Regions from separate parts of the Bradyrhizobium sp. NBAIM14 genome, predicted to be linked through region 3. Evidence: riboswitches for the same ligand, from Rfam matches in the RefSeq annotation. Region 3 holds a riboswitch; each other region holds the start of a gene.

Region 1 (5,975 bases), on a different contig from region 3:
TCTATGATTCTTCGCTGCGCATTGCGCGGCGGCTCGATCCATTGCCGACAATCGAGGTCGTGCCGGGGATCACCTCGATCCAGGCGCTGTGCGCGGCGCATGCGCTGCCGCTCAACGACATCGGCGAGCCGTTCCTGGTCACGACAGGGCGGCGCTTGCGCGAAGGCGGCTGGCCGCAGGGCGTCGACACCGTCGTCGTGATGCTCGATGGCGGCACGGCGTTCCAATCGCTGGATCCAGAAGGCCTGCAGATCTGGTGGGGTGCCTATCTCGGCATGCCCGATCAGATCATCATGTCCGGCGCGCTGGCTGAACTGGGCGCGCGCATTGCCGCCGTGCGGCAGGACGCACGCGAGCGGCACGGCTGGATCATGGACAGCTACATCATCAAACGCAGGCGTTGAGCAGCATGCTTCCCGAATGGGTTACCCAGAACTGCCCAGAGGTCTCCGCTGTTCATCGTGAGGCGGCCATTGCGCGGCAGGCGCAACTGACGAAGCCGACCGGTGCGCTCGGCCGGCTCGAGCAGCTCGCAATCGAGCTTGCGGGCTTGCAGGCCACCGAGCAGCCGCGCGCCGCGCGGGTGCCGATCATCATCTTCGCCGGCGACCACGGCATCGTCGCGCAGGGCGTGTCGGCCTATCCGCAAGCCGTCACCATCGCGATGATGGCGAATTTTGCCGCCGGTGGCGCCGCGATCTCGGTGCTGGCGCGCGAGCTGGGTTCGAGCCTCGAGGTGGTCGACGCCGGCACGCTGGCCGAGGCGCAGATCGCGGGAATCGTCACCGACAAGCCGCGCAGCGGCACCCGCGATTTCAGTGTCGAGGCCGCGCTCACGCCGGCGGAATTGGCCTTCGCCTTCGAGGCCGGGCAGCGCGCGGTGGTGCGCGCCGAGGCCGGCCGGCCTGATCTCTTGATCTTCGGCGAGATGGGGATCGGCAACACCACGACCTCAGCAGCGATTGCTGCGAGCCTGCTCGGTGTGAGTGCCGACGAGATCGCGGGCAGCGGCACCGGCGTCGATGCGTCGGGCCGCGCGCACAAGGTGCGGGTGATCGATGCGGCGATCGCGCATCACGGCGTTGCGGGGGCGTCACCCGAAAAAATCCTGTGCGCGGTCGGCGGCCTCGAGATTGCGGCGATCTCGGGTGCGATCATCGCGGCCGCGCAACGCCGCATCCCCGTGTTGATCGACGGCTTTATCGTCTCGGTGGCGGCGCTGACGGCGGTGCGCCTCAACCCGTCCTGCCAGCCGTTCCTGTTGCCTTCGCATCAATCGGCCGAGCAGGGACATCGGCTGGTGTTGCGCGCGCTGAACGTGCAGCCGCTGATCAGCCTCGATCTCAGGCTCGGCGAGGGATCGGGCGCCGCCATCGCGCTGCCGCTGGTGCGCTCGGCGTGCGCACTTCACAATGGCATGGCGACGTTCGCGCAGGCCAATGTGCCGGATCGGTCTTCTTGATGCGGCTCAAGCCACGCGCTGGTTGACCGACACGACGCGCCAACCGCCCGCCAGCCGGTCGATCCGGGTCAGCGACAGCGGATCGACGACGAAGCGCAGCGCGGCTTCCGGTGTGAGATCGAGCGCGATGCAGAGCGCAGCGCGTATGGTGCCGGAATGGACGACCAGTGCTGCGGAGCCTGCGCCAATCTGGGCCAGGCCCAGGCGGACGCGGGCGACCTGATCCGCAAAGCTCTCGCCATTCGGCGGCCGTCCGTGCGCCGGATCGCGCCAGACCTGCGCGTAGGCCTCGCCACCGGTCGCGGCGAGCTCGTCATGCCGATGGCCGGTCCAGTCGCCGAAATCCTGCTCGCGAAACTCGCTGATCAGCTCCGGTTCGAGCCCCAGCGCGCGCGCCGTCTCGACCGTGCGCCGCGACGGGCTGGCATAGCCGGCGAGATCCGCGGGCAACAGCTGCCTTAGGGCCGCCAATGCAGCGTGATCGCCGAGGTCGGCCCGCGCATCGGCCGCATGGATCGTCCCGGGCACGCCCGCGACGGCCGCATGCCTGATCAACCAGAGGAAGGTCTCGCCTTCCATGCTCATCTCCAAGGAAGTTGGTTGCTGTGGCCCCAACGCCGCAACTGGCACATTGACTCTGTCTTGGTGGTAATCCTAGATGCTCGCGACGGTTTTCCCGAGAGGGAATGAAAAGGGAATGCGGTGCGGGGAAAATTGTCCCCAATGCCGCGGCTGCCCCCGCAACTGTAAGCGGTGAATCCTTCGTCACGAGCCACTGGGTCCTCGGTCCCGGGAAGGCGACGAAGCGGTCACGACCCGCGAGCCAGGAGACCTGCCGTCAGCCGTGGTCACACGCGAAGATGTCGGTCGGGGAGTACAGACATTGCTTCATCGGACGGCTGCAAGGCCAAAGGTGAGACCTCGTTCGCTGTGACGTGCCACTGACGTCATACCGAGGTTTTCACCTGTGTCTTCCATCCGTATCGCACGACCGCGCCGCGTCCTGCTTGCCTCCGCCGCGTTCACGTCCTTTGCCGCTCTTGGTCTGCCGGCCGCTCTGGCGCAGCAGGCCCGAGAGCCGCTGCCACCCGTCGAGGTGTCGCCCGCCCAGGTACGCAAGCCGGCCAAACCGGCAGCAGGAACGGCGCAGGGCGCGCGCCGCGCGGCAGCGCGCAGGCCGGCGGCTGTATCCGCAGCGCCAAGACCCGTCACGCCGGATTCGACGCCGCAAACGCCGCTCAACTCCAACGCCGTTGCCGAAAGCGCCTCGCGGCTCGGCCTGACGGTGCGGCAGACGCCCGCGACCGTCGAAGTTGTCTCCGCCGAAACCATGCGCGAGCAGGGCTATCGCACCGTGTCCGAGGTGGCGCAGGGCGCCGTCGGCGTCACCTCCGGCGACAACCCGGCCGAACCTTCCGCCTTCTCCATGCGCGGCTTCACCAACAGCCAGATCAACACGCTCTACAACGGCATCAAGATCGGTCCGCAGAACATGACCTCGCGGATCGTGGATACCGCCAATCTGGAGGCTGTGGAATTCCTCAAGGGCCCGGCCTCGCTGATTTCGGGCGAGGGCGCCGCGGGCGGTGCCATCAACTTCGTCACCAAGCAGCCCCACACCGGACCTGTCCGTAACGATGCCAATTTCTCCTGGGATTCGCTGAACTCGTTCCGTGCCCATTACGGCTCCGGCGGCAGCACCAATGTGCAAGGCCTGGACTATCGCTTCGACATCAGCCGTTCCGCCCTCAACGGCTTTGCCGATGACACCAATGTCAAGACGTTCGGCACGTCCGGCCAGCTCAACTACCGTGTTTCCGACAGCCTCAGGATCTGGGGTGCGGTCGAATATCGTGAAGACCGCTCGAAGGCCTATTGGGGCGCGCCGCTGGTGCCGGTGGCCTTCAGCGGTTCGCATGCGACGACGGGGATCGTCTCCGGCAATTACGTCTCGAATTACAACGGAACGAATCTCGGTGCCGTCACCATCGACGACCGCACCTTCAACACCAATTACAACGTTCTCGATAACCGCAACGTGGCGCAGGAAGTGTGGCTGCGTGGCGGCTTCGAGCTGAAGCTCGCGCCTGACCTCACGCTGAAAAGTCAGGCCTATGGCTATGGCGCGGAACGGACCTGGTTCAATAACGAGATCGAGGCGTTCAATTCCACCACGAACCTGGTCGATCGCGAGCGTTTCTATGTCGCCCACAGTCAGCGACTGGTCGGCAACATCACCGACCTGATCTGGGATACAAATATTGCGGGCTTCGACAACCGGCTGGTCACGACGCTGTCGTCGAGCTATCTCGATTTCGTCAGGCCCGGCGCGGCAAACTTTCCCGGCGATTCCGTTTCGCTGGTCGACCCCAACCGCGGTTTCTACGGCCTGCTCACGACGCAGCAGCAGACCGCGCGCATCGACAACGAGGCGCTGTCATTCGAGGACAGGCTCAAGCTGACGCGCAGCTTCGCGCTGATCGGCGGTCTTCGTGTCGAGCATATCGGGCTCGACCGCAATTCGACCGACAAGAACGGGATCGTGAAGGCGGGCTTTCCATTCACGAAAGACTGGGCGCCGGTCACGGGGCGCATCGGCTACACCTGGGAGGCCGTTCCCGGCCTGACCTTCTTCAGCCAATACGCCACCGGCGCCGACGTCGCAGCCAACAACATCTTCCTGCTCTCGCCCACCCAGCCGCTCGATCTGACCACCGCGCGCACCTATGAGACCGGTGTCAAGCACTTGTTCTGGGACAACCGGGCGGAATGGTCGTTCTCGGCCTACGACGTCCTGCGCAAGAACGTCTATGCGGCCGCCGGCGGCATGCAACTCAACATCGCCGGACGACAGGAGTCGAAAGGCGTCGAGCTTGCCGCCTCGATACGCCCGATCGAGCCGCTGCGGCTGTGGGGCAACATCGCCTATGTCGATGCGCGCTATGCCGACTACAATTTTGCCGGCGGCTCGTTCTCCGGCAACACGCCGCCAAACGTGCCGCGTATCGTCGCCAATGCCGGCGCGTCGTATCGCTTCTTCACACCATGGCCGGTAGAGCTTGGCATCACCGGCCGTCATGTCGGCGACCGCTACAACACCGACGCCAACGTCGTGACGATGAAGGCTTACACCGTGGCCGACGTCTACGCCTTCGTCGACATCCCCAAGACGGCGTTCAATGCGGTCGACCAGGCCCGCCTGACCTTCCGTGTCCGCAACATCACTGATAAGCGCTACGCGATCTGGGGCGATCCGTTCTATCCGGACCAGATCCTCCTGGGCGCGCCGCGCACCTATGAAATATCGGCCGCGTTCAAATGGTGAGACCTTGAGCGCATGATGAGCGCGATCGTCCTCACGCATCGCTGGCTCGGCATCGCGTTCTGTCTGCTGTTCGCGATGTGGTTCGCGAGCGGGATCGTCATGCACTTCGTCCCGTTTCCGTCGCTGACGGAAGCGGAGCGATTTGCCGGACTTGTGCCGGTCGATCGCGACGGGACGAGGATCTCGGTCGCGGACGCCGTTGCGGCGAGCGGGATTGCCGATGGCAGGCGTGTTCGGCTGATCCAGCGGAGCGATGGACCGGTCTACGTCGTCTCGGGCTCCATAGGTTCGCGAGCGGTTCGCGCCTCCGATGGAGGAGACGCGTCGGTGACATCAGCCGATGTCGCGCTCACCATCGTGCAAGCTTATTCACGTCAGCGCGGGCTTGAGGCGGTGCGCGCTGCGATCGTCGCGCGGTCGGATTACGATCAATGGAGCGTGCCGAACGGTTTTGATCGCCATCGCCCCTTGTTTCGCGCCGCTCTCGGCGATGCCCCTGGAACGGAGGTCTACGTTTCGTCGCTGACCGGCGAAGTCGTCCTGGATACGACGCGCAGCGAGCGCGCGTGGAACTGGGCCGGCAGCGTGCTGCACTGGATCTATCCGACAATTCTGCGCAGCAGCTGGGCGCTGTGGGATGGCGTGGTCTGGACGCTGTCGCTGCTGGCCCTAATCGCGGCATTGCTTGGTGCGGTGCTCGGAATCGTGCGTGTGAAAATGCGGGGACGCCAGCTCTCGTCGCCCTATCGGGGCTGGCACGCCCTGCATCACATCATCGGTCTCGTCGCGACCGTGTTCGTGCTGAGCTGGATCTTCAGCGGCTGGCTGTCGATGGATCACGGCCGCCTGTTCTCGCGCGGGCAACTGACTCCGACAGAGGCCGGCGTGGTCGATGCCGCCCCGGATTGGCGAGACGCGTCGTCGCTCGATCCGCAGCCAATATCGCCGTTGGCCCGCGAGGTCGAATGGTTCGCCTTCAACGGCCATGTCTATCGGCGCGACCGGGTTGGTCTCGGCCGTCAGGCGTTGATCAGGGCAGGGGACGCGCCGCGCGATGGACCGGCGGCATACCTGGATAGGCAGGAGATCGGCGGCCTGACGGCGCGCCTTGGCACCGGCTGTGCCGCACCGTTCCTGCTCGCCGGCAACGACGACTATCCGGCGCAATCCGCACTTCCGGGGGCCCCC
Region 2 (5,975 bases), on a different contig from region 3:
TCAGCGAGGTGACGAACACGCCGTAGGCGTCAAATCCCTTCTCGCGCAGCGCCGCAATCAAGGCGTCGACGGGCCCCGTATCGGCGGCGGTGAGATAGGAGCGATAGAACGTCACGAGTGCGCGCGGCTTGCCCTCGCCAACTGGCGCGGCAATGACACCGCGCGCGGGATCATAGAATCCCATCTCGGGCACGGTCATCTCGCCGATGACCGGGCCGGCATAAAGGCCTGAGGCCAGCGCGAGCTGCGCGATCGCGGCTTGCGCGGCGACCGGGCCACCGGAGTCGCAGAGCACCTTGAGCCGCCGCAGCGTCGAGACCGGCAGGGTCGAGTACGCATCCAGCCGCGCGTCGTCGCGGCCGTCCGCCGGCAGCACGGCGAGCACGATGTTGCGCTCTTGCGCGAGTTGCTGGAGCGCCGCGAGCCCGTATGCCCAATAGGACTCCCCGCCGATCAGGCGCACCAATATGCCCCGCGCCTGCGACAGCGTCCGTTCGATATAGGTGTCGACCGACAGCGGATGACGCAGCTCCGCGAGATTGGCCAGCCGCAGCGACGGCAGGCTGCCCCGACCGCGGCGCCAGCCGGCCGCAAACGCGGCCAAATCGGAATCCGAATACGAGAGCACCACGAGATCGGCCGGGTCCTGGCCGATGTCTCTTGGCGTCGCGGTCTCCTCGAGACCGCGGCTCTCGCGGAAGACGACGTGCATCAGATGCCAGATCCTGAAAGACCAAGTCCTGCCTTGATGGCGGCCTCGTCGATATCGCCATGCTCGCCGATCACGACGAGCTTCGACTGTCTGAGACCCGCGCCCCAGGGCTTGTCGAACTGATGGCGCACCCGCTCGCCGACCGCCTGCAACAACAGGCGCATCGGCTTGCCAGCGACCGCGATGTACCCCTTCGCCCGCAGCACGTTCTGCTCGCGCGCCAGTTTCTGGACCGATGCGACCAGCGCGTCGATGTCGGCGACCTCCGGAAGATCAATCACGACCGAGGCAAAATCATCGTGCTCGTGCTCCTCCTCGCCGTCATGATGCGATGGCCGCGCGGCGAGATCATTCTCGGCGGCAGCGCCGAGGCCGAGAATGACGCGCGCATCGATCGCACCGTCGGTGACCGGCAGCATCGGCACGCGGCGCGGCATCTCGGCGGTGATCGCCGCTTTTGCGGCTTCGATTCCGGCTGCGCCCGCAAGATCGGCCTTGGTCAGCAGCACGATGTCGGCGCAGGCGATCTGGTCCTCGAACACTTCTGACAGCGGCGTCTCGTGATCGAGATTGTCGTCCGCCGCGCGCTGCGCTTCCACCGCAGCCGGATCCGGCGCGAAGCGGCCGGCCGCGACGGCCTCGGCGTCGGCCAGCGCGATCACGCCGTCGACCGTGATGCGCGAGCGGATCTCCGGCCAGTCGAACGCCTTCAGCAGCGGCTTTGGCAGCGCCAGGCCCGAGGTCTCGATCAGGATGTGATCGGGCCGCACCGGGCGCGCCAAGAGTTGCTCCATGGTCGGAATGAAATCGTCGGCGACGGTGCAGCAGATGCAGCCATTGGCGAGCTCGACGATGTTCTCCTCCGGGCAATTCGCATCGGCGCAGGACTTCAGGATCTCGCCGTCGACGCCTTCGCTGCCGAACTCGTTGACGAGCACGGCGAGCTTCTTGCCGCCGGCATTGCTGAGCAGATGCTGGATCAGCGTCGTCTTGCCGGAGCCCAGGAAACCCGTGACGACCGTAACCGGGACTTTTGCGAGCGAGTTCATTCAGCGGCCTCCGGCACGACGGTAACAGGGGGAATACGGGCAAGCGACTGCTTGCGGAAGATTTCGGGACGGCTGCGCCAGGGCACGATTCCGTCGGGCGCCGCCGCGTAGGCCGCAGCACCTGCGACCACGTCCTGCGCATTCGCATCGGACAGGCGGCCATAGACATAGGACCAGCGGCCGGGCGCGCTGAGCGCGACCGAGCAGCCCTGGCTGCACGCCGACAGGCATTCGACGGGAACCACGCTGACGCCCTCGGGCACGCCGGCCTCGAGGATCGCGCCATGCAGGCGCTTGCCGGGCGTCGTCTCGCCCTCGCCGAGCGTCTGGCCGGCGCGGCAGGTGATGCAGACATGAAGTGTGACGGTCATCGCCTCTTCCAGATAACAGCGGGAGGCGATGAGGCGCACGGACCATTCTCCTGAAGGCCCGCTTCCCCGTCGCGGAACACCCCGTCCGCCGGTCCAAAACTCGTCCGCGCTGGCAGGTCTCCCGGCTTGCGGAGCAGGGTTTTGGCCCTTCGATCCCCGCCTTCCCGATCCCAAAAGGAATCAGTGGCTTCGGGCATCTCTCCGGTCACGGTCGCGGGGGCGGCTGCAGTTTGGACCCAAATCTTTGCGGATTCGGACCCTATCGCATTCCCTCTTCGCCTGTCATAGGACAGGAACCAACGCCAGGCCACCATTTGCCGGTGGCCGCCACTTGTCAAGCCGAAGGACCGGGACCGATGACGCCTGAACCGGAAACCCACACGACCGAGGAAACCGACGCCCGCCACGCCGCCAAAATGGCGAAGAAGAAGGCCGCTCGCGACAAGATCATGGCGACCAAGAGCGGCGAAAAGGGCCTGATCATCGTCCATACCGGCGCCGGCAAGGGCAAATCCTCCTCGGCTTTCGGCATGATCGTCCGCTGCGTCGCGCATGGCTTCCCTTGTGCGGTGGTGCAATTCATCAAGGGTGCCTGGGATACGGGCGAACGGCGCCTGCTCACCGACCATTTCGGCGAACTCTGTCAGTTCCACGCGATGGGCGAAGGCTTCACCTGGGAGACCCAAGACCGCACCCGCGACATCGCTGCCGCGCGCGCCGGCTGGGAGAAAGCCAAGGAGCTGATCCTCGACGAGCGGCTGCGCATGGTCGTGCTCGACGAGATCAACATCGCGCTGCGCTACGACTATCTCGACATCGCCGAAGTCGTCGATTTCCTGACGACGCAAAAGCCTGCGATGACGCATGTCGTGCTCACCGGGCGCAACGCCAAGGACCAGCTGATCGAGATCGCCGACCTCGTCACCGAGATGACGCTGGTCAAGCATCCCTTCCGCTCCGGCATCAAGGCGCAGGCCGGCGTCGAGTTCTAGCTTCAATGGCACGCGCATTGATGATTCAGGGCGCCGGCTCGGACGTGGGCAAGTCGCTCATCGTCGCCGGCCTCGCGCGCGCCTTTACGCGCCGTGGTCTGCGCGTGCTGCCGTTCAAGCCGCAGAACATGTCGAACAACGCCGCGGTCACCGTCGATGGCGGTGAGATCGGCCGCGCCCAGGCGCTGCAGGCCCTCGCCGCCGGTGTCGAGCCGCACACCGACATGAACCCGGTGCTGCTCAAACCCGAGACCGATGTCGGCGCGCAGGTCGTGGTCCACGGCAAGCGCATCGCGACCGCACGCGCGCGCGACTACGCGGCGATGAAACCGTCGCTGATGGGCGCGGTGCTGGAGAGTTTCGAACGGCTGAAGGAGCGCGCCGATCTGGTGCTGGTCGAAGGCGCCGGCAGCCCGGCCGAGGTGAATTTGCGCAAGTCCGACATCGCCAATATGGGCTTTGCCCGCAAGGCGAATGCGCCGGTCGTGCTGGTCGGCGACATCGACCGTGGCGGTGTCATCGCCCAGCTGGTCGGCATCAGGACGGTGATCGACCCCGACGATGCCGCGATGATCTCTGGCTTCGTCATCAACAAGTTCCGCGGCGATCCCACGCTGTTCGACGACGGCTACAGGCTGATCGAGCAAAAGACCGCATGGCGCGGCCTCGGCGTGCTGCCCTGGTTTCCGCGCGCCGGTGAGCTGCCGGCCGAGGATGCGCTCGGCCTGCGCGACGCCCGCAGGCCGGGCCAGTGCAAGATCGCCTGCCTTGCGCTGTCGCGAATCGCCAATTTCGACGATCTCGATCCGCTCAAGCTCGAGCCTGGTGTCGATCTCGTGATGGTGCATCCCGGTGAGGCGATCCCGGGCGACGTGCGCCTCGTCATCATTCCTGGCTCCAAATCCACCCGCGGCGACCTCGCATTCCTGCGCGCGCAGGGCTGGGACATCGACCTGCTCGCGCACCACCGCCGCGGCGGCCACGTGCTCGGCCTCTGCGGCGGCTATCAGATGCTGGGACGCAGCGTCGCCGACCCCGAAGGCATCGAAGGGCCTGCGGGCGACACGCCGGGCCTCGGGCTTCTCGATGTCGAGACGGTGATGAGCCCGCAAAAGACCCTCACGCGCGTCGCGGCCGTGCATGCCGCGACGGATCAGCCGATCCAGGCTTACGAGATCCACATCGGCCGCACCGACGGCCCGGATCGCGCCCGTCCCTTCGCGAGGCTGGACGGCGAGCCTGAAGGCGCGATCTCGCGCGACGGCCGTGTGCAGGGCAGCTATCTGCACGGCCTGTTCACGTCGGATGATTTCCGCAAGGCCTACCTCGCCAAGCTCGACATTCCCGCGGGCGACGAGCCCTATCACGCCAGGGTCGAGAGCGCGCTCGAGGCGCTGGCCGATCACATCGAAAAGCATCTCGACGTCGAAGGCCTGCTCGCGCTAGCGCGCTAGGGCCTCGGCAAGGCGCGTCCATTCGGCTTCGCTGCCGGGGAGCCCGAGGCGCAGCCATGTCGGCTGTTGCGCGAAGACGCGGGACCAGATGTGGACGCGCGCGAGCCTTTCCTGTGCAGCCAGTGCGTCAGGCGTTTCGTACAAGCGAAACAGCGACGTGCCGCCGATGAGCCGCCAGCCTTGCGCATGCGCCAATGCGTCGAGGCGAACACAGTCGCGCGCGAGCCGCGCCGACGTAACCTCGGTCCAGGCCTCATCGCGCAAGGCACGGCAGCCGATTTCGATCGCCGCGCCCGAAACAGGCCATGGACCCGACACGGCGGCAAGCTTGTCGATGTCGGCGGCATGACCGATGGCGAAGCCGAGCCGCAGGCCGGCCAAGCCATAAAACTTTCCGAACGACCGCAGGATCAACAGTCCCGGTCGATCCGCGTCGGGTGCAAGCGACAATTGCGGAATCGGGTCCGCAAAGCTCTCGTCTACGACGAGACGGCCGACGCGCGGCAACAGCGCGAGCAGATCCTTGCGCGAATGGCACCGCCCGTCGGGATTGTTGGGATTGACGACGATGGCGAGGTCCGCACCCGCCAGCGCATCGAGCTCGGCAACCTCCTGGACGTCCCGGCCGGCGGCCGACAGGACGCCGGCATATTCATTGTAGGTCGGCGCGAGGATACGCGCGCGCCCGGGCGCCGCGAGTTGCGGCAGCAATTGAATGGCGGCCTGAGCACCGCCCATCGCAACGATCGGTGCGCTCGTGCGGTAGCCGTGCCGCGCCGCCTGATGCAATGCCTCGATCTCGGCGCGTGACGGCAGCGCGCTCCACGCGCGTGCGCTTACCTCGCCCACGGGATAGGGCATCCGGTTGATCCCGGTCGACAGATCGATCCAATCCTCTGCGCGTCCGCCGAAACGCCGCTGGGCCAGATCGAGATTTCCACCGTGCTCGCGCATGCCCCGTTGTTTCACGCGAAAGCCAGGATCGCAAGCACGCCGCCGACCAGCAGCATGGCGCGGCGATAGACTGTCAGCGCCTCGGTGATATCGGCGGCGCGCGGATCGCGCGCACCCTCGTTCAGCCAGGGCTCGTTGGTCGCGTTGCCGTGATAGATGCGGGGGCCGCTGAGCCGCACGCCGAGTCCGCCCGCCATCGCCGCTTCCGGCCAGCCGGCATTGGGCGAGCGATGCCGGCGCGCATCGCGCGTCATGCACGCCAGCGCGTCCGATCTTCGCGGCGCCAGCAGCACGACCAGAAATCCGGTCAGCCGCGCCGGGATGAAATTGGCGACATCGTCGATGCGCGCTGCCGCCCATCCAAAGGCTTCGTGCCGTTCGCTGCGGTGGCCGATCATGGAGTCCAGCGTGTTGATCGCCTTGTAGCCGAGGATACCGGGCAA
Region 3 (5,975 bases):
CCACATGATGTGGGAAGAACGAGATTTCTTTCCCGCCGCTCTGAAGGCTCTCTCGGCTAAGGATTGGACCGAAATCGCTTCCGCCCTCACCAATGATGGAGATCCGCTGTTCAGCGAGACAGCGGCAGCGACTTCCGATGCGCTAAGAGCGCATATTCTGCAATTGGAGCAAGAAGCTGAGGCCGAACGGAGCTCGGTCGCGTTGTCGTCCGCCAAGGCCGGCAATCCGTGACACAGCGCCGAGACGGACGGGCCGTATTGATCGCGGCCGTTTGACAGCAGGAAGTGGACCTCATGCTCATTCTGTCGAAAGAAAATGGGGGTGCTCGCGGGCACGTAGGCTGCCGCCCCCCCAAAATGGCTTCTGCGCAACGTGATCGCTTCCTCGACCCCGGCGCAAACAGCATGGCGGAGCCTAGCTGAGCTCTGGTTCCGGCACCACAATGTAAACCTCGCAGGTCTGTCAGTTGCGCAGTGATATCGCGCGAAACGGACGCCTCTCGTGTCCGCCGACCGATGAGGACGGACGATTGCCGCCGCGCGGGTGCGGCGAAGCACTCCCACTCCTTGAGCCCCGCCCCATACGCTCTGAGACATCCGGCCGCAGCCGGTCCTACTCACTGCACGCGAATGCGAGGCACTGCCAGTCCCGGGTACGTTCAGCACCAACAGCAAGGCGCTGGACGTGGATCGCCACGACCAGTTCTGGCGCAATTGGATTTCAACAACCTATGGGGATCCGCATCGTAAATGATGCTCGTTCCTGACGCGTGACCGCTTCATCGCGATCCTACATACGTGTATGCGGCGTGCAGCATGCCCTCCCATTGGCCTTGGAGCGGCCATAGGCATCGGCGACACTCCGTAATCAGGTCCAGAAACCTCTGTTTGAGATCTATGAGCGGACCATGCGGAGGGTGTCACGAGCTTGATGATGCCGCGGTGCCGATAGGGTGCTCCTCAGCGCCCAAGCCGAAACCCGACTATCGGGTGGAACCGGTCGACCAAGGACTGCCTTAAGCAAGGTTCAAATTTAGCAACCGCTTATGCATTGGATAAGCTTGCGAGATCCATGGAGCCGGGCTTACGTCGCCCTGATCGAACATAAGGCTCCAGGCAGGAAAGCGCACCGAGTTTGCTGTCCTGCGGCGACCGCCCGGCATGCCCCCTCGCTGCTGTCGTAATCGTGCCGACGTGCTCATGAGCGACAAACCTTGGTGTAGATTCTAACTCTCAGGCTATACGGTCGCATACCACGGCATAATTGAGCTACGCTGAGCTTGTGCTTCAACTCGGCTCAGATTTTCGGCGAATGTCCTCCCGTGATCGAACCGGCGGCTGGCCTCCCTCCGCCGATGGAAGTCCGCGCGAATGCGTCAGCGTCGCTCCTCCCAGACTTTCGCCCGGCCCGCTAAGCGGGGCCGGGGATTTTTTTGGGTTCCTAAGGCTCCCGCGCAAATGACCACAAGCGGATCAGCTTTGTCGAAAAGAGACCGAAGCCCGGATCAACGGCCTCGCGGATCGAATGCAGCGCGCAGTTCGCGGGCGGCAGTGACCATGTTCGCTAGCGCTGGCCGAACCTCCTCCCATTTGCGCGTCTTCAGGCCGCAGTCTGGATTGATCCAGAGCTGCGAATCCTGCAGCCGCGTCCGAGCCAACACCATCAGCTCCTTCATTTCGCTCGTCTCGGGAACGCGTGGAGAGTGGATGTCGTACACGCCCGGCCCGATCTGATTTGGATATTCGTAGTTCCTGAACGCGTCGAGTAGTTCCATTTTCGAGCGCGATGTCTCGATCGAGATGACATCCGCGTCCATTGCAGCGATCGCACCAATGATGTCGTTGAACTCCGAGTAGCACATATGCGTATGAATTTGCGTTTGATCGGCGACGCCCGATGAACAGATGCGGAAGCAATCGACGGCCCAGTCGAGATAAGCCGCCCACTCCGATCGACGCAACGGCAATCCTTCGCGGACTGCAGCTTCGTCGATCTGGATCATGGTCGCACCAGCATTCTCGAGATCGCGGACTTCGTCTCGGATCGCGAGCGCAATCTGGCGGCAGACCTCGCTTCTGGGAATATCATCCCGAACAAAGGACCAGTTCAAGATCGTCACCGGTCCGGTCAACATCGCTTTCATCGGCTTCCTTGTTAGTGATTGCGCGTAGCGCCACCAGTCCACGGTGATAGGCTTCGGCCGTGCTACATCGCCAAACAGGATCGGTGGCCTGACGCAGCGCGAGCCGTAGGACTGCACCCATCCGCTCTTGGTAAATACGAAGCCGGCGAGTTGCTCGCCGAAGTACTGCACCATGTCATTGCGCTCAAACTCGCCGTGCACGAGGACGTCAAGACCGATGTCCTCCTGCCAACGTACGGCGCGCGCAGTCTCCTCCTTGAGGAACTTGTCGTATTGCTCGTCGCTTATCGCACCTCGCGCATGCGCCGCACGGGCATTCCGGATCTCTGTGGTCTGCGGAAATGATCCGATCGTCGTGGTAGGAAAAGCCGGTAGTCCGAATCGATTGCTTTGGATCTCGGCCCGACGGGCAAATGGGCTCGCGCGCCGACACATGGTCTGGTCGATCGCTCTCATCCGGACAGCGACATTGGCATCACGGATTTTCGGCGAAGTCCGGCGGACAGTCGCGGCACCTTCCGACTCGGCAAGAGCTAACGCAACATTCTGGTCGCCTGCGAGTGCACGCGCTAGGATCGCAAGCTCCCGCATCTTCTGGACCGAGAAAGCAAGCCAGCTCTTGACGTCGGAAGCGAGCCCGGTCTCGAGTTCAACATCGACCGGCACATGAAGCAGCGAGCAGGATGGGGCGATCTGTACACGATCCTTGCCGAGCTTCGCAATCGCGGGTTCGAGCCGCTGGCGCAGCGACGACAAATTCGACCGCCATACATTCCGACCGTCGACGACACCGAGCGACATGACGAGATCACTTCGGCCGCCAGCGATGATCTGGTGCAACAACTGTGGCGCTCGAACCAGATCGAGGTGCAGCCCGGCAACTGGCAGGCTCAAGGCGGTGTCCAGATTGTCGCCGAGGTCGCCGAAATAGCTGGCAACCATGATCTTGATCGCCGGCCCCTCCTTGGCGAGCCGGTCATAGGCATGTCGCAAAGATTTTCGCGTCCCCTCATCCAGATCAAGAACTAGGCTGGGCTCGTCGAACTGAACCCAATTTGCCCCACGTTTGGCCAATTCCTGCATAACCTCGATATAGGGCGGTATCAGTTCATCCAGCAGTGAGAGTGGCTGGAACGTGGGATCGGGACTCTTGCCGAGCTTTAGGAATGTGACCGGCCCGATCAGGACGGGGCGGGTCTGAAAGCCAAGGGCCTTGGCTTCCTCATACTCCTCGATCGGCTTGCGAGAGCATAGCCTGAAAGTCTGTCCCCTGTGAAACTCGGGGACCATATAGTGATAGTTGGTGTCGAACCACTTGGTCATCTCCTGTGCGGGTGCGCCAAATCCGCGCGGTCCGTGACCGCAACTCGCTTCCTGGTCGTCGCATTGTGAACCGCGGGCCATGGCGAAGTATGTCTTGAGCGAAACGGATTCGGCTTTCGAGGCGTAGATCTCCGGGATGGCGCCAACCATGACACTTGTGTCGAGCACCTGGTCATACAGCGAGAAATCGTTCGATGGAATGACCGTGACGCCGATAGATTTCTGACGGGCCCAATTCGCGGCACGCAGGCCAGCTGCGTCCTCGAGCAGCTGCTGTTCGCTGCTTTTTCCGGCCCAGTAGCTTTCTAGAGCGACTTTGAGCTCGCGCCTTGGACCGATGCGTGGCGTTCCGAGCGTGGCAACAGGGAGGGAGAGAAGAGACATAGCGTTAACCCATGTTGGGGGCAAAGGCCATGGCGGACGCAGGCAGGGGAAGTCGCGGTGCGACGGCTGCTTGGCGCACCACCGGGACACCCCGCCCGTGGACGAATATAGTGTCGGGGCAGGTCTCCTGGCTCGCAGGTCATCGCTGCTGTCCGGCCTTCCCGAAGCCGCGCAGGCTTCAGTGACGTCGTTGGACAGCGGCTCGCCGCTCACAGTTGCGGGGGCAGCGCCGGCATTTTCACCGGCTTCCCTCTTAGCTCCGGATCAAATGGAAACCGGAGAACCTCGACGACTTGGATTATCGGCAAGAGCAGTCTTCCGTCAACCTCTCAGATCATGTCTCAAGCTGATGCTGCGACATCTGCTACGCGAATGACCGCGCATCTCTAGCATTGAGATGATGTAGCAGTGCTCTCCAATCAGCGATACCGCAATGAGCATCGCAGTTGCCCGCGGGTTGCACGCCAGATCGGTGGAAAGGACAAATGCGGCTTGCGCGGTCGGGGCCGCTGCCTCGAGCAGAACGCATTTGTCGCCAGTCCCAGCTTCCCAGCGGTTTTTCGAGCACGCGCGCCATCCAGCCACCTTCTCGACCAACAGGATCAGTGTTGAATAGGCCAAGACACCTGGCTAAGCCAGCAACTTACAACTTACCCGGGCAGCACGTTTGATTTGCGGTGCCAGCCACACCCCAAATGCTCGGCGAAGATCGGCTTGCCGTCGTTCGCCATCGAGTACAAAGCGCGCCTGACTGAGGCTGTTCTCGACTTCCGGAGCGCCGGACGTCGCGAAAGGAGCGCCAAACGCGCCATGGCCCCTTGGCCGAAAGTGCCCGAAGGCATGGCAGCGATCAAAAGCCCACATTCCGGCAACGATAACCGAACCACACGGTTCAATGACGGCAAACGTGCTGCCACTTCTCATCAGGAACTTGGCACCGAGGCGTTCCGCTGTGCCGTCGAACATCCGGTGCGTGACGGGGATGCATAAGCCGTGCTGGAGAGGTTGAACGGAAACATCGAGACATGCGCCAGTCGGAAAGTCGACAAAGAGGACACAAAACCGGTGCGAATTGCCGTCTATTATCTGGCACGAAGAATGCACGTCCTCTGCCTGCCCAGTCCTCCTGCTGGGCATGTCCAGCACAGCAAATTGAGGCTGTCGGTGGCAGTGAAGTTAGCGGCGCGTGACATAGAGGGGAGCGCCTGCTCGCACGGGAAAACCAGTGGTCGCCCCGTCGCGTCGCCGCTAACTTCTTGCGCTCGCGCATAACAGGTTGAAGGTTGCCTGCTCTGGAATGACGTGTGGATGAGACCGGATAGGCCGACGGTTATGAAGAAAACGTCAGGAAGACGCGCGCTATGGCTTTGGCTCGGTCGATCCCTGATCTGCCTGGCCGGGCTGGCTGCGACGAGCAACACTGTTCGCGCTAACGACAGCCCCCTTGTCGAAAGAGTCAAGTCAACGTGGCGAGCGCAAGACGGTGAGACAATAGAACAAGTTATCTCCAACGTCTCGAAGGTGGCACAGTTCGTCCCTCGGATGTGGGGCGTCGCTGAACTTGACCAAAATGAATATGTTTTTGTTTCTTGGACCAGGCACCGGGATGATAAATCAGACGAAGAGTACGTTATCACCTGGAAGGTCGCGCTCGACGGGACGATTGAACTTGCGTCGACCTATGCGAAGCCAATGGAATTGGGCTGGCGCGCCTTCGCGCTCTCGTTGATCGCCAGTGAAGTCAAGGATGGCGAAAGGGACGCAAATCTTGGCTTTCTGCATGACCCGGCCAACTTCAACTTTGTGACGACCATGCAAGGTCGGCTCGGTGATCTTCTGCGGCAGGGCAGCTGCACTATCGTTGATCCTGTTGGAGTGGACTACTTGCCGAAGCAGAATGACAAGCCGACCGAGAAAGGTGATCTGTGGCGCGTTTTGCTTGTGGTGAACTGTAATATCCCAGGGCCCCGCTATTTTACATACAACGGGGTCATCACTTTCGAGAAGAGCGAAGGACAAGATTGGGAGCCGCAATCCTCCTTTGCCAAGCGTATCGCGGCTTTTCCTCCTGGCTCCTGGTTCGCTCGCATGGAGCCAAAGGAACGGGAGGATTAGAAGGGAGCT

The links. A riboswitch is a leader RNA that binds a small molecule or an ion and turns the genes downstream of it on or off. The one in region 3 is predicted to bind cobalamin.
Region 1: linked by a shared signal. The riboswitch ahead of I6F28_RS24125 (TonB-dependent receptor) and the one ahead of metE (5-methyltetrahydropteroyltriglutamate--homocysteine S-methyltransferase) in region 3 are both predicted to bind cobalamin.
Region 2: linked by a shared signal. The riboswitch ahead of I6F28_RS24040 (DUF1636 family protein) and the one ahead of metE (5-methyltetrahydropteroyltriglutamate--homocysteine S-methyltransferase) in region 3 are both predicted to bind cobalamin.

The regions. Positions count from the first base shown of each region.
Region 1 covers NZ_JADYVQ010000011.1:114,874-120,848, forward strand. Annotated here, with positions in the region: gene cobF (precorrin-6A synthase (deacetylating)) at 1-404, shown strand, start outside; gene cobT (nicotinate-nucleotide--dimethylbenzimidazole phosphoribosyltransferase) at 410-1,462, shown strand; gene I6F28_RS24120 (histidine phosphatase family protein) at 1,469-2,041, opposite strand; cobalamin riboswitch at 2,114-2,316, shown strand; gene I6F28_RS24125 (TonB-dependent receptor) at 2,430-4,787, shown strand; gene I6F28_RS24130 (PepSY domain-containing protein) at 4,800-5,975, shown strand, end outside.
Region 2 covers NZ_JADYVQ010000011.1:96,657-102,631, reverse strand. Annotated here, with positions in the region: gene cobN (cobaltochelatase subunit CobN) at 1-712, opposite strand, end outside; gene cobW (cobalamin biosynthesis protein CobW) at 712-1,761, opposite strand; gene I6F28_RS24040 (DUF1636 family protein) at 1,758-2,132, opposite strand; cobalamin riboswitch at 2,227-2,448, opposite strand; gene cobO (cob(I)yrinic acid a,c-diamide adenosyltransferase) at 2,489-3,124, shown strand; gene I6F28_RS24030 (cobyric acid synthase) at 3,130-4,578, shown strand; gene cobD (threonine-phosphate decarboxylase CobD) at 4,567-5,532, opposite strand; gene cbiB (adenosylcobinamide-phosphate synthase CbiB) at 5,544-5,975, opposite strand, start outside.
Region 3 covers NZ_JADYVQ010000014.1:161,444-167,418, reverse strand. Annotated here, with positions in the region: gene I6F28_RS27090 (hemerythrin domain-containing protein) at 1-232, shown strand, start outside; gene metE (5-methyltetrahydropteroyltriglutamate--homocysteine S-methyltransferase) at 1,506-3,851, opposite strand; cobalamin riboswitch at 3,952-4,154, opposite strand; gene I6F28_RS27080 (hypothetical protein) at 4,566-4,841, shown strand; gene I6F28_RS27075 (nodulate formation efficiency C protein) at 5,184-5,966, shown strand.